3 regions of the Specibacter sp. RAF43 genome follow, and region 2 is predicted to be linked to each of the others. Evidence: riboswitches for the same ligand, from Rfam matches in the RefSeq annotation. Region 2 holds a riboswitch; each other region holds the start of a gene.
What was found. Region 2 has a riboswitch for S-adenosylmethionine ahead of AB4Y80_RS00875 (hypothetical protein). Riboswitches for the same ligand answer to the same signal wherever they lie in the genome.

Region 1: another riboswitch for S-adenosylmethionine. It lies ahead of AB4Y80_RS10490 (OsmC family protein); the one in region 2 lies ahead of AB4Y80_RS00875 (hypothetical protein).
Region 3: another riboswitch for S-adenosylmethionine. It lies ahead of AB4Y80_RS04920 (acyl-CoA dehydrogenase family protein); the one in region 2 lies ahead of AB4Y80_RS00875 (hypothetical protein).

What each region holds. Positions count from the first base shown of each region.
Region 1 is NZ_JBFREA010000016.1:15,978-20,406, forward strand. It holds gene AB4Y80_RS10480 (1-aminocyclopropane-1-carboxylate deaminase) at 1-8, opposite strand, end outside; gene AB4Y80_RS10485 (GntR family transcriptional regulator) at 137-790, shown strand; gene AB4Y80_RS10490 (OsmC family protein) at 899-1,450, opposite strand; SAM riboswitch class IV at 1,487-1,609, opposite strand; gene AB4Y80_RS10495 (ABC-F family ATP-binding cassette domain-containing protein) at 1,725-3,362, shown strand; gene AB4Y80_RS10500 (FAD-dependent oxidoreductase) at 3,857-4,429, shown strand, end outside.
Region 2 is NZ_JBFREA010000001.1:194,583-199,011, forward strand. It holds gene AB4Y80_RS00855 (polysaccharide deacetylase family protein) at 1-106, shown strand, start outside; gene AB4Y80_RS00860 (universal stress protein) at 168-584, shown strand; gene AB4Y80_RS00865 (VIT1/CCC1 transporter family protein) at 581-1,672, opposite strand; gene AB4Y80_RS00870 (biotin/lipoyl-containing protein) at 2,009-2,239, shown strand; gene AB4Y80_RS00875 (hypothetical protein) at 2,344-2,631, opposite strand; SAM riboswitch class IV at 2,646-2,758, opposite strand; gene AB4Y80_RS00880 (sodium:solute symporter) at 2,779-4,308, opposite strand.
Region 3 is NZ_JBFREA010000006.1:16,514-20,942, forward strand. It holds gene AB4Y80_RS04915 (APC family permease) at 1-1,167, opposite strand, end outside; gene AB4Y80_RS04920 (acyl-CoA dehydrogenase family protein) at 1,187-2,458, opposite strand; SAM riboswitch class IV at 2,650-2,763, opposite strand; gene AB4Y80_RS04925 (DUF1990 family protein) at 2,834-3,415, opposite strand; gene AB4Y80_RS04930 (MmcQ/YjbR family DNA-binding protein) at 3,399-3,803, opposite strand; gene AB4Y80_RS04935 (dihydrofolate reductase family protein) at 3,800-4,396, opposite strand.

The DNA of each region.
Region 1 (4,429 bases), on a different contig from region 2:
ATGGCCACGTGCCTGCCTCATTCTGCTCAGGTGGTGCAAGTCACACCGTCAATCGTTATCCAATATATTGCATGTCCGGTGCGCTCCGTGTCAAGCATGCCAAAATCGGCCTATCCGGCGGGATACCATAAGTCCCATGCCCACACCCACGCCGCACGGGATCCACAAGCGCTCGCTGCTGCGCGACGAAGTGTATGAATCCATTCGTGACGCCATCATCGACGGCACATTTGGTCCCGGCGAACGGCTCAAGGACCCCGAACTCGAGGCCTGGCTGGGCGTGAGCCGGACCCCCATCCGGGAGGCGCTGCTCCGGCTCGAGCGGGCGGGGTTGATCATCGCCAAGCCCGGCCGGGCCACCATCGTCGCGCCGCTCGACCCGGCCTCCACCATCGGCGCCCAGCAGGTTGTCGCCGCCATGCATGAACTCGCGGCCCGGCTCGCCGTCCCGGCCGCCACGGGCGATCACCTGGCGGCCATGACGGCGGCCAACGGCCGGTTCGCGACGGCCCTCGAGCACGACAACGTCGAGCGCGCCCTGGCCGCGGACGACGACTTTCACGCGGTCTTCATCGACGCCTGCGGCAACGACATGATCCCGGACGTCCTGGAACAGGCCCTGCCGTTGCTGCGGCGCGTGGAACGGCAGCGGTTCGGCTCGCATTCGGCCCGGCATTCGGTCACGGTACACGCCGAGATCATCCGGCTGGCCGGTCTGGGCGACGCCGAAGGCGCGGCACTGGCCTGCCGGGAAAACTGGCTGTCGCTGGGGAGTTCGGCCGAGGCGTAAGCAACCTCCACGGCAAAAACGCTGCCGTCCCGCTCAAGCGCTGTCGGGCAACAGCGCAGGAGCGGGAAGGCAGCGTCCAAGCGGGGCGGCCGCGCTCAAGCGGGCCGGCTAGACCTTGGTGAGGACCGCGCTGACCGGGGTCAGGTTGGCAAACAGGTCCAGCACGGGGCAGCGGGATTCGACCGTGCGGCGCAGTTCCTCGTAGCGTTCCTGGGACTCCGGGCCGGAGATCTTCACGCTCAGGCGGACGTCCTGGAATCCAGGACGCACCGAGGGGTCGATGCCAAAGAGCCCGCGGACGTCCAGGTCCCCTTCGGCCTCGATCGTGAGGTCGTCGACGACGATGCCCAGCTGGTCGGCGTACAGCCGGTACACCACCACCTGGCAGGCGATGAGCGCGCCCAGGGCATATTCGACGGGACTGGCGGCCGCGTCGTCGCCGGCCAGACCGGCGGGCTCATCCACCGTGAACTGGTGCTTGCCGGCACTGATCCGGGTGGCGACGGATCCGACGGCCACGCCGGCCGCCTTATAGGTCAGCCTGGCGTTCTGTGCATCCTGGGTGATCCGCTGCGTCCAGAAGGCGCCGGCCTCGGCGAGCCGGGCGGAGCGGTCCGCGGCAAGGTCGGCCGGGGTCGCTGCAAGGGTTGATTCAGACATCGTGTTCCTTCACGGTGAGGGCGCGCGCCGTGCGCCGCGCCATACTTACGCCCCCGGTCCAGCGCCGGACGGGCGTCGAATCGTCACCTGGGGCACCCCACTATGGTGATGAGGGTTGCCGCCCAACCGGCCAGGGCCTTGAGGTTGGGACTCTTGATTCTGCTCTCAAGTGTGGCGTCCGGGAGCGGGGCGGTTCAAGGCTCACGTCATGCGGGGCAACATGGGCGACGCCGGCCCGGTCGGCCCGGGCGCGTTCGCCTCCTAAAATGGACTCATGACCGCTACGCTCGTGGCCAAGGACCTCTCCGGAGGCCACGCCCACCGCACCTTGTTCGCCAACCTCAACCTCACCGTCTCCCCCGGGGACGTGGTGGGCGTGGTGGGCGCCAACGGGGCCGGCAAATCCACCCTGCTCAAGCTGCTCGCCGGGGCCGACACGCCCCAGGCCGGCACCGTGAGCACCGCGCCGCGGGACGCCTTCATCGGCTGGCTCCCGCAGGAGCACGAACGCATCGAGGGCGAAACGGTCGCCGCGTACATCGGCCGGCGGACCGGGTGCACGGCCGCCACCGTGGCGATGGAATCCTGTGCGGCGGCCCTGGGTTCGGGCAATGCGGCCGACGACGACCGGTACGCCGACGCCCTGGACCGCTGGCTCGCGTGCGGCGCCGCCGATCTGGACGAAAGACTCCCGGAAACCCTGGCCGGTCTCGGGCTCGAGGTTGGGGAGAACACCCTCATGACGGGCCTCTCCGGCGGGCAGGCCGCCCGGGTAGCGTTGGCCGCGCTCCTGCTGAGCCGCTTCGACGTCGTCCTCCTGGATGAACCCACCAATGACCTTGACCTCGCCGGGCTGGCCAGGCTGGAGGAGTTCGTGACCGGCCTGCGCGGCGGGGTGGTGCTGGTCTCGCACGATCGCGAATTCCTGGCCCGCTGCATCACCTCCGTCGTGGAACTTGACCTGGCCCAGAACAAGGTGGCCGTGTACGACGGCGGCTACGACGCGTTCCTGGAGGAGCGCGCCGTGGCTAGGCGGCATGCCCGCGAGGCGTACGACGAATTCGCGGGCAGGAAGGCCGACCTGGTCTCGCGTGCCCGCGTCCAGCGCGAATGGAGCTCGCAAGGCGTGCGGAACGCCATGAAAAAGAGCCCGGACAATGACAAGATCCGCCGCCGGGCCAGCATGGAATCCTCCGAAAAGCAGGCCCAAAAGGTGCGCCAGATGGAGTCGCGGATCGCCCGGTTGGACGAGGTGGAGGAGCCGCGCAAGGAGTGGACACTGCACCTGCGCATCGGCGCCGCGCCGCGGTCCAGCTCCGTGGTCGCCACGCTGAACGCCGCCACGCTCACCCAGGGCGGCTTCACGCTCGGACCGGTCTCGGTGCAGGTCAACGCCGGGGAGCGCATCGGCATCACCGGTCCCAACGGCGCCGGCAAGTCCACGCTGCTGCGGCTGCTGCTGGGCCGCACAGCCCCGGACGACGGCGTCGCCTCCCTGGGTGCCAGCGTCGCCGTCGGCGAGATTGACCAGGCGCGCAGCCAGTTCCCGGAGAACGTTCCGCTGGGGGCGGCGTTTGAGGCCCTGGTGCCGGAACTGAACCAGGGCGAGGTCCGCACACTCCTGGCCAAGTTCGGGCTCAAGGCCGACCAGGTCACCAGCGCCGTGGGCAGCCTGTCCCCGGGTGAGCGCACACGCGCCTCGCTGGCGCTGCTGCAGGCCCGCGGCGTCAATGTGCTGGTGCTCGACGAGCCAACGAACCATCTGGACCTGCCGGCGATCGAGCAGCTGGAGGAGGCGCTGGACAGCTACGAAGGCACGCTGCTGCTGGTCTCCCACGACCGCCGCCTGCTGGAAAATGTCCGCCTCGACACCCGCTGGGAGGTCAGCCGGGGGCAGGTCACCGAGCTGTAGCCCGCTCCGCGAAACCGGGACCAACGCGCGAGACCGGTATGTCCCCGCGGTATTTTGCGCGGTGGCCCCGGTTTCGCGACAAGGCACCCCCGATTCACGTCTTGAGGCGCAGATCCCCGGCCTCCGTGGCGGGAAGGTCCGCGCAATGAGTTAGCTCACCTTAAGGGTCGATTGACTTTGACTTAAGATACCTAAAATGTTGCAATGGGTAGCAGGGGCGCCGCCTTCGGATCTACGGCGCCCTGCTTTCGAGTCCGGGATGTTCGCGCCACGCCAACGTCCCGAACAGGGCCCTGTCTCCCGTCGTGGGATTGATGCCCGGGCCCCGGGCGGCCCATGCCGCCCGCACCACCGCCGCAGAAAGATCTGCCGCCGCGCACCCTGCGCTTGTTGCTCCGCCACGGTGCGCCGCCTTCGGCCACCGGCCTATCCGGAGCGTGGACTCGTCAGCGTCACAACGGACCGGTGAAGATCCAGTGAATGAGGAGCACAGCATGAAATTGCGAGTCGGAATCATTGGTGCAGGCCCCAGCGGCATGGCACAACTGCGGGCGTTCGAATCGGCCCGCCAAAAAGGTGCGGAAATTCCGGAAATCATGTGCTTTGAGAAGCAGGACGACTGGGGCGGACAGTGGAACAGCAGCTGGCGCACCGGACTGGATGCCCACGGCGAACCCGTCCATTCGAGCATGTACCGCCACCTGTGGTCCAACGGGCCCAAGGAATGCCTGGAATTTTCCGACTACTCCTTTGACGAGCACTTTGGCCGCCCCATCTCCTCCTTCCCGCCTCGCGCGGTCCTCTTCGACTACATCAAGGGTCGCGTGGAAAAGTCCGACGTGCGCAAGTACGTCACGTTCAACACCGCGGCCCGCTTCGTCAGCTACGACGAGGGCACCCAGGAATTCACCCTGACCGTGGAGGACCTGCCCACCGGCACCACCCAAACCCACGTTTTCGATAAGTTGGTGGTCGCCACCGGCCACTTCTCCGTCCCCGCAGCCCCCGCCTTTGACGGGATCGCCGGCTTCCCCGGCGAGGTCCTGCACGCCCATGACTTCCGCGGC
Region 2 (4,429 bases):
CCGGCACGGGCGGGTGGAGATCGCGGGCTTCCCCGATGCCGGCGTGAGCATGCGGGCCGCCTCGAAGAGCGGCGCGGCATCGGCCCTGGTGGGCGGGCGGCAGTGACCGGCGCGGGCGCCGGCCGGGTGCCCGCGGCTGTGGGGGTTGCGGGCGAAAGGCGACCCTGATGCCTGTCATCGTGGGCTACGTGCCCACCCGGGTCGGGGAGGCCGCCCTGGAACGGGGCATCCACGAGGCCAGCCTGCGCGGGGAGCGGCTGATCGTCGTCAACGCGTCCGCCGGCGACGCCGTCGCGGGGGATCCCGCCCTCGCCGCCGCGACGGCCCTGGCCCGGGTCCGGACGCAACTGGAGAATGCCGGCGTCGACAATGAGATCCGGCAGCCGCAGCGCAGCCACTCGCCGGCCGAGGAACTGCTCAGCATTGCCGCCGCCGATGCGGCCTCGCTGATCGTGATTGGGCTGCGGCGCCGCTCGCCGGTGGGCAAGATGCTCTTTGGCAGCACCGCCCAGGAAATCCTGCTCAACGCCGACTGCCCGGTGGTTGCGGTGAAGCCTGACCGGGCGCGCCGGGGAGGTCGCTAGCCGACCACCCCGCCGAACGCCAGGCCGAGCAGGTACGTGGCGGCCGCGGCACCGAGGCCGATGCCCAGCTGGCGCAGCCCGCGCCACAGCGGGGAGGCCCCGGAGAGCACGCCGACCACGCCGCCGGTGGCCAGGAGCGTCAGGCCCACGAGGGCACACGCCAGCACCAGCGCACCCGCCCCCGTCATGCCGAACAGGAACGGCAGGATCGGGACGATCGCACCGGAGGCAAAGAAACAAAAGCTGGAGCCGGCCGCGCCCCAGGCGGTGCCCAGGGTCTCGTGGGCGTTGCTGGTCTCAAATTTGTCCGGGCGCAGGGACAGGCTGGGGTCGCAGTCGCAGGTGAACTGGCCCATGCGTTCGGCGGCCCGGTGTTCGGCGGCTTCGCGGGACATGCCGCGGGCCAGGTACACCAGCACCAGCTCATTGTCCTTCAAGTCCAGCGAGGGCGCCGCCGACAGGGTCACCTGGGTGGGTGTGGAGGCGTCCAGGAGTTCGCGCTGGGACCGCACGGAGACGTATTCCCCGGCGCCCATGGACAGGGCGCCCGCCAGCAGTCCGGCGATGCCGCTAAAGAGCACGACCTGGCTGCCCACCCCGGTGGCCGCCATGCCCATGACAAGGGACAGGTTGCTGACCAGGCCGTCGTTGGCGCCAAACACGGCGGCCCGGAAGGACCCGGAAAGCCGGTTGCGCCCGCGCGTGGCCAGGCCGCGGACCACCTCCTCATGGATGGCCTCATCCGCGGCCATGGCCCGGGTGGCATCGGTGTCGCTGGCGTAGGGGGACCGGGATTCGGAGCGCTGGGCCAGGGCCAGCACGAACACGGAGCCGAAGCTCCGGGCCAGGAACCCCAGGAATCGGTTGTGCAGGGACGCCCGCGCCGTGGTCAGGGCGTGCTCGCCGAGCAGCTCGGTCCAGTGCTTGGCGTGGCGGCCCTCGGCCTCGGCCAGCGCCAGCAGGATGGTGCGTTCCTCGCCGTCGCGGCGCTTGGCCAGGTCCCGGTATACGGCTGCCTCGGCCCGTTCATCGGCCAGGTATTGCCGCCAGCGCTTGATTTCCGCGGGCGTGGGGGTGCGTTCAGGCACGGCTCATACTCCTCAAGTCGCCCCCACTCTAGCGCGGATTCCCGCGGATTTCCGGCCGGTAAACCGGGCAAAATAGTTTCGGCACACCGGAACCGGGCGGGGTGCCGGGGCGGTTGCCGGGGCGCTGTTGCTCCGCACGGGCGCTGCCGCCCCGCATGAGCGCTGCCGCCCGCCAGCGTTTGAGTGGTTCCGCAGCGTCACTGCGCGGCGGCAGCGTCGATGCGGCTAAGTTCGGTGTGTGCCGGGGTGCCCATTTCTGTACGCGCGGGAACTCGAATAGGCTGTGTTGCCAATGGCCGCACGGACTGCGACCGCGATTTGGACGGTGGTACCTGCATGCGTGAAGTCCTGTTTCCGATGATGACCGGGGACGCGTCCGAGCCCGGCGTGGTGGCCACCTGGTATGTCGTGGACGGCGAAAAGGTGGAGGCGAGGCACCTGCTGGCCGAGGTCTCGATCAACAAGGTCGACGCCGAAATCTACGCGCCCGTGGCCGGTGTGGTCCGCCTTGCCGTGGACGAGGGCGACGAGGTGGCGCAGGGCGCCGTCATCGCCACCATCGAGTAACGCTGGGGGCGCCCGCCGAGTCAGTGGAAGACCGCCGAGACTCGCCCACCTTTGGTTCCGCCTCGGCGCGGACCGGCTACCTCGGCGCGAGCCCCGGCGCGGCCCTAGTGCGCCGCGAGCCGGAAGCCCAGGCCGCGGCCGGATCGGACCCCCGTCTGCGCCACCGTGACCACAAGGGTGCCGATTTCCGGGACCCATTGGGCGGGGCGCACGGCCTGGGCGAGCGCCGCGATCAGCTCCGCCGGCTCGGCGGACCAGTACAGGCGGTGCCCGGACGGGGTGAAGAATGAAACGGTGCCGAGGTTGACGTCCACGACGGGCAGCACGGGAATGCTGGCGGGGCGTTTCGGTGCGGCGGTTCGGGCGGTGGGGTTGGCTGATGCAACGGTCATGGCGTACGCCTTTGTGAGTGCTCTTGCCCGCCACTGGTTAGCCGCGGGCCGCTTCCTCATCCGAGCCACCCTGTGAACATGGGGTTGGCGTGCGGCCAGTCGGAGCTTGGCGCCGCATCTCTTGAAGCTGGCTACAAGGCTACCGGGTTAACGTGCGACGGCGGCCGGTGACGTAATAAACCGGGACCCTGCCTTGGCAGCGGACAGGGCCGCCTCGACGTCGTCGTCGTTGGAGTCCGTGGCGGCCGCGGCGATGCGGTCGTCCCAGGCCTGGCGGATGTGGGCCGGGGTGCGCGGGGTGGCCAGGGAAACGGCCACGTAGACCACCAGGGAGGCGATGAGGCCGTAGTAGATGGGCTCGTTCGCGTAGATGCCGTCGGCGCTGGGGATCAGGCCCGTGGCGTACAGGACCAGCAGGATCAGCGTCAGGGCGCAGCCAACGGCCATGGACCAGGCCGCGCCGAGGCCGGTGCCGCGCTTCCACGCCAGGCCGCCGATGATGGCCACGAGCAGGCCGCCCACCAGGATGTCGTAGGCGATGGTCAGGGCAAAGACGACGTCATTGACCAGGATGGAGATCAGCACCACCAGCACGCCCAGGCCCAACACGTACCAGCGGTTGGCGTTGATGTCATGCTCGGGGTTGGAGGTGTCGGAGGTGTCAATCGTCTTGCCGAACCAGCTGGCCACGAAGGGCACAACGTCCTTGCGGGCCACCGTGGCGGCGGCAATCAGGGCGCCGGAGGCGGTGGACATCATGGCCGCGACGGCGGCGGCCATGACGATGCCGCCAATGCCGATGGGCAGCAGGTTGGTGGCGACCTCGGCGTACACGACGTCCTTGCCGAGCGTGGCAACGTCAATTTGCGGCAGGGCCACGCGGGCGGCCAGGCCGATCATTGCCCCGGCCACGCCGTACAGGATGCAGTAGATGCCGGCCGTTGCGCCGCCCCAGCGGGCGACGGTGGGGGTCTTGGCGGTAAAGACGCGCTGCCAGATGTCCTGGCCGATCAGCAGGCCCAGGGTGTAGATGACGAAGTACGTGATGATGGTCTGGGCGCCAATGCCGTCCCACTGGAAGAACGTGGAGTCGACGCGGCTCTGGATGCCGGCCAGGCCTCCGGCCGCATTCCAGGCGAACGGGAGCATGAGCAAGAAGACGCCGACGGTCTTGATGATGAACTGAACCTGGTCCGCGAGCGTGATGGACCACATGCCACCGATCGTGGAATACACCAGGACGATTGCGCCGCCGACGGCGATTGCCAGCCAGCGGTCCCAGCCGAAGAGCACCACGAAGATGGTGGCGTAGGCGCCCGTGGACGTTGCCGAGATCATGACCGTGTAGGCGAGCATGACGATGCCGGACATCTTGGTGGTCTCTTGGCCGTAGCGCAGGCTCAGCATTTGCGAGACCGTGTAGATCTTCAGCTTTTGGATGGTGGGGGCAAACAGCAGGCTCAGCAGCAGGACGCCGACGCCGATGGCAACGACCAGCCACATGCCCGAGATGCCGAATTTGTAGCCCAGGCCCACGCCGCCCACCGTGGACGCGCCGCCCAGGACGACGGCGGCCATGGTGCCGGTGTAGAGGAACGGCCCCAGGCGGCGGCCGGCGACGAGAAAGTCGCTATTGTTCTTGGTGCGCGATTTTCCCCACCAGCCAAAGGCCAGCATGGCCACCAAATAGATGACGACTATGGCAATGTTTAGTGACACGTGTAGCTCCAATGTACTTATGCGGTTAATCCCCCGTTGGATATTGCCTCTAACGCAACATCTGTTGTCTATTAGGCTA
Region 3 (4,429 bases), on a different contig from region 2:
CGTCATGAGCACCACGATCCCGAGCGAGGCGAACCCCGCAAACCAGGTGTAGAACTCATTGATTGGGTCCCAGCCGGTGACGAGGGCCGCGGCGAGGAAGATCGCCACGACGGCGTTGTCCGCCAGGGAGGCGCGGTGCGGGGACCGGTGCACCGGGTGGGTGCCGGCCAGGGTGGCGGGCAGGACCCCGCTGGCGCCCAGTTGGAAGAAGTACCGGGACCCGATGTTGTGGAAGGCCAGGATGCAGGCGAAGAGGCTGGTGGTCAGCAGCACCTGCACCAGGTGCGCGCCGACGGGGCCGAGGTAGGCGCCGGCGGTGTCGGCCAGCATCGATCCGGGGTTGGAGAGGGCGCGGGCCACCGCGGCGTCGTCGCCCCAGGCGCTCAGCAGGGCCCAGGTGGAGACGGCGTAGAACAGCCCAATGAGCGCCAGGGCCAGGTAGGTGGCCCGGGGAATCGTGCGGTCCGGGTCGCGGGCCTCATCCCGGAACACGGCCGTTGCCTCAAAGCCGATGAAGCTGAGGATGGCGAACAACAGGGCCACCCCGGGGGCGCCGGAGAAGACCGTGGCGGGCACGGCAAACCCGGCGGAGAGCCCCTGCGGGCCGCCGCCGGCCAGGATCACGCGTGCGTCGAGCACCAGGACGATCAGCACCTCGGCCAGGAGCAGGACGCCCAACACCTTGCCGGAAAGCTCGATGTTGCGGTGGCCGAGCCAGGTGACGGCGGCCAGTGCGACGGCGGCCCACAGCCACCAGGGCAGGTCCGGGCCGCCGTAGGCGGTGACGACCTGACCGACGGCCGGGCCCAGCAGCCCGTAGACGCCGGCCTCGAGCGCCAGGTAGGACAGCAGTGCCACGAATGCGGCACCGGTTCCGGCGCGCCGGCCGAGCCCGCGCCGGATGTAGCTGGAAAACGCGCCGGCGTCGGGCACGTGCGGGGTCATGGTGGTGAAGCCGACGGCGAACAGCAGCAAGATGGCGGTGGCGGCCAGGAAGATCGTGGGCAGCCCTGCCCCGTTGCCGGAGGCGATGCCCAGCGGCACGGGACCGCCGATGACGCCCAGCGGCGAGGCGGCGGCAACAACAATCAGGACGATGCCGGTCACGCCCAGGCGCCCGGTCAGGCGGGGTGCGGTTTTTTCACTTTGGCGGGTGATGGTGGTCATGGGAGGAGTCTTTCGCGGGTCAGGCCGGTACGACGGCGGTCGGGTGCTGGTGAGTGTCGGCGCCGGCTTCGCCGATGGACCACACGTAGGGCGGCTCGGTGCCGTTGACCTCAAAGTCGCCGATGATGCGCGCCTTGTAGACGAACGGGTTGTGCGTGGCGACGGTGCGGGCGTTGCGCCAGTGCCGGTCCAGCTGCTTGCTGGTGCTGGTCGAGGAGGCGCCCAGGGCGTTGAACAGGGCCCCGGCGGCGTCGGGAATGAGGGTGCTCAGGACCACCTGCGCCTGCCCGGATTCCAGTTCGACGGCGATGTTCGCCGTCCGCTCCGCGTCCGCGTCCAGGTGCCTGGCCGCGTACACGTTGTCCAGGGACCGGGCGACGCGCAGCGTGGCGGCCTCGGCGACATACGCCTTGGCGCTGATCTCGCCCACGATCTGCAGGATCTGCGGATCCTCGCGCACCAGCGGGGCGTTGCCGTGGCCGAACACGCGGGTCCGGCCGCGGACCTGTTCGGCGGCGTCCGCCACCACCGCGCGCCCGATTCCGGCGAGGGTGATCAGCAGCAGGTGCTGGTAGACGGCCGTTTGGTACGGGAAGCGGTCGGCGAAGTCGGAGACGTTGGCCGGGTCCACCGGGGTGTTGTGGAAGGTGGTGGTGCCGCTTCCGGTCAGGCGCTGACCAAATCCGTCCCAGTCGTCGAGGGTTTCCACGCCCGGCGCCCGGGTGGAGACGACCACGGAAACCTCGGACCCGTCCGGGCGCCGAGCCGTGACGTCCACCCAGTCGGCGAAGATGGTGCCGGTGGTGTAGAACTTGCGCCCGGTCAGCAGCGGGGTGCCGCTTGAATCATCCAGCGTGGTCGCGGTGCCGCCCGCGCCCGGCTCCGTCCAGGCGCTGCCGGCGATCTCCCCGGCGGCGAACCGGCGCAGCCACGGTGCGCGACCGGCGTCGACGGTGTGGTGGTAGAGGTGTTCCTCGACCAGGGCAATATGGGCGCGCAGGGCCTGCGGGACGTTGCTGTCCGCGGCGGCCAGCTCGATCAGCAGGGCGGTGAATTCCTCCCAGCTTAGGCCGTTGCCGCCCAGTTCGGCGGGGATCCGGGCCCCGCCGAAGCCTGCGTCCCGGAGCCAGCCGATCTGCTCAAACGGCAGGGTGCGCTCGCGTTCGCGCACGGCGGCCCCGGCGGCGATCCGGTCGAATATGGGCCGGTAGATTGAGGCGGCAGCGGAAAAGGCCGACCCTCCGATGGTGCTCTCTATGGTGCTCTCATAGGTGCTCTGGGGGATGCTCATGGGTACTCCTGGAACGGGTCAATGGAATTGAATGCGGCCGCGGGCATGACCGAGCCGCACGCGGCGGGGGATTCCGGCTGCGCGGGATGGGCTGGGGGGCAACTCCGCGGGGTGCCGCGGTTGGGGACACCGGTCCCCTGCGGGCATGCAATTTGTGCTGGGCGCCTTTCACGGTTGGGACGCCGTCGGTGGCGCCGTACTTGCCGTCCGGCATGGCCGGACAACCAGATCATCACCTGGGGCACCCCGCTACGGAAGAGGGTTGCCGCCCGACGAGCCAGGGCTTGTCATCGGGACTCATGATCTTGGCTCAAGTATCCACACGTCCGCGGCGCATGAACAACAAATGTGAAGAAAGAGGTCGAAATGACGTTTTTAGACGAGCTTCGCGACGAGGGAGCGGGCGGCCCGCATGTAGCTCCTGGTGACCCCGCGCTGGGTGAACCTGGTGACCGGGGAGCCCAGCTTGAAGATCAGGCGCGAGGGTTTGCTGAAGGCCAACAGGCGGAAGTACACGCCGCCGTCGGGCGTTTTCATGGCGATGAACGACTCCTCGCCGAGCGCGGGGTGTCCCGGCAGTGTGCCGTAGCCGAAGCCGGCCAGCTCCACCTCCAGACCGTCCGTGCGCACGATCCCCGTCGGTTCCTCCGCCCACACGACCTCGCACGGGATGGGCACGCGCAGATTTCCGACGCCGAAGCCGCTCACGATCACGGCGCCCACGGCGGCGCGCGGCGGCGCCGAAACGCGCAGCCCCGCGCGGCGCTGAATTTGCCAGGTCATGATGCCGTCGGCCAGCGCCGTGAAGTCGGCGTCCCCGGTGCCCACGCGAATCTGCAGGTCCACGTGGTCAAAGCCGTCCGGCCAGTTTCCGGCACCCGTCGGTTCGCCCGCCAGGATGCGCGTGCGGCCCAGCTGCGGGTAGTTCAGGCCGCCCCGTTCAGTCTTCAGTGGCACGCGCACTCCATTTCAAGGCGTCTTGTTGCTGCCTGGGCAGTCCGGCCACCACCAGGTCGTAGGAATCCTCCAGCATGTCCAGCACCGTCCGGGCCTCCAGGCGGGTACAGTCCACGGAGTTCCAGTGCCGTTTGTTCAGGTGGTAGCCGGGCGTGATGGCGGGGTTGGCCAGGCGAAGCTGCGGCGCCAGCTCGGGGTCGCACTTAAGGCCCACCGACAGGCCCGGGCGGTTCAGGTTGGCGATGGCGAACATCTTGCCCACCCTTTGGGCGGAGCCGCTGGGCGCGAGCACCTTAAACACGGCCGTCTCCGGGCCGAACGGGTAGTCCTCGTAGGCGCCGGGCAGTTTCAGCGCGGCCGCACGGAGTCCGGCGCCCGTGAGGTTCATGCCGGCTCCGCGCCGGAGCCGGTCACGGTCCCGGCGTCCGTTTTCCGGACCCCGTAGCTCAGGGTCGCGAATTGGCCCTGTTGGAGGGCGCTGCGCAGCACCAGTCGGTCGGGGCCGACGATGCGCGGCAGCAGTGGCGCGCCTCCGGCCAGGAGCGCCGGTGCGATGGATACGGTGATTTCATCCAGTGCGTCGATGTCCAGGAACTGGCCGGCGAGGTCGCCGCCGCCCACCACCCACACGTCCTTCTCCCCGGCCGCGGCGACGATGTCCGGCAGGACGTTTTTGACGGAACCGCTGACAAACCGGACGTCGGCGCCGTCGGGCACCGGCAGCTGGCGGCTGGTGAAGACATAGGTGGGTTTCTCGCCGTAGAATTGCCGCCACTTGGCCGGGTTCTCCAGCAGCTTTTCCTCCCGGAGCACCCACTCATAGGTGGTGGAGCCTTCGACAAACACGCCCATGCCGTCCATGAGCCCGGCCAGGTCCGGCGCCTCCGTGGTGTCCACGGCAAAGAGCCATGCCAGCGAGTTCTCGGGATCGGCCAGGAAGCCGTTCATGGTGCTTGCGGTGTAATAGACAATCCGTGTCATGGCATCAACGTTACCGGGGCGCCGCCCGATGCG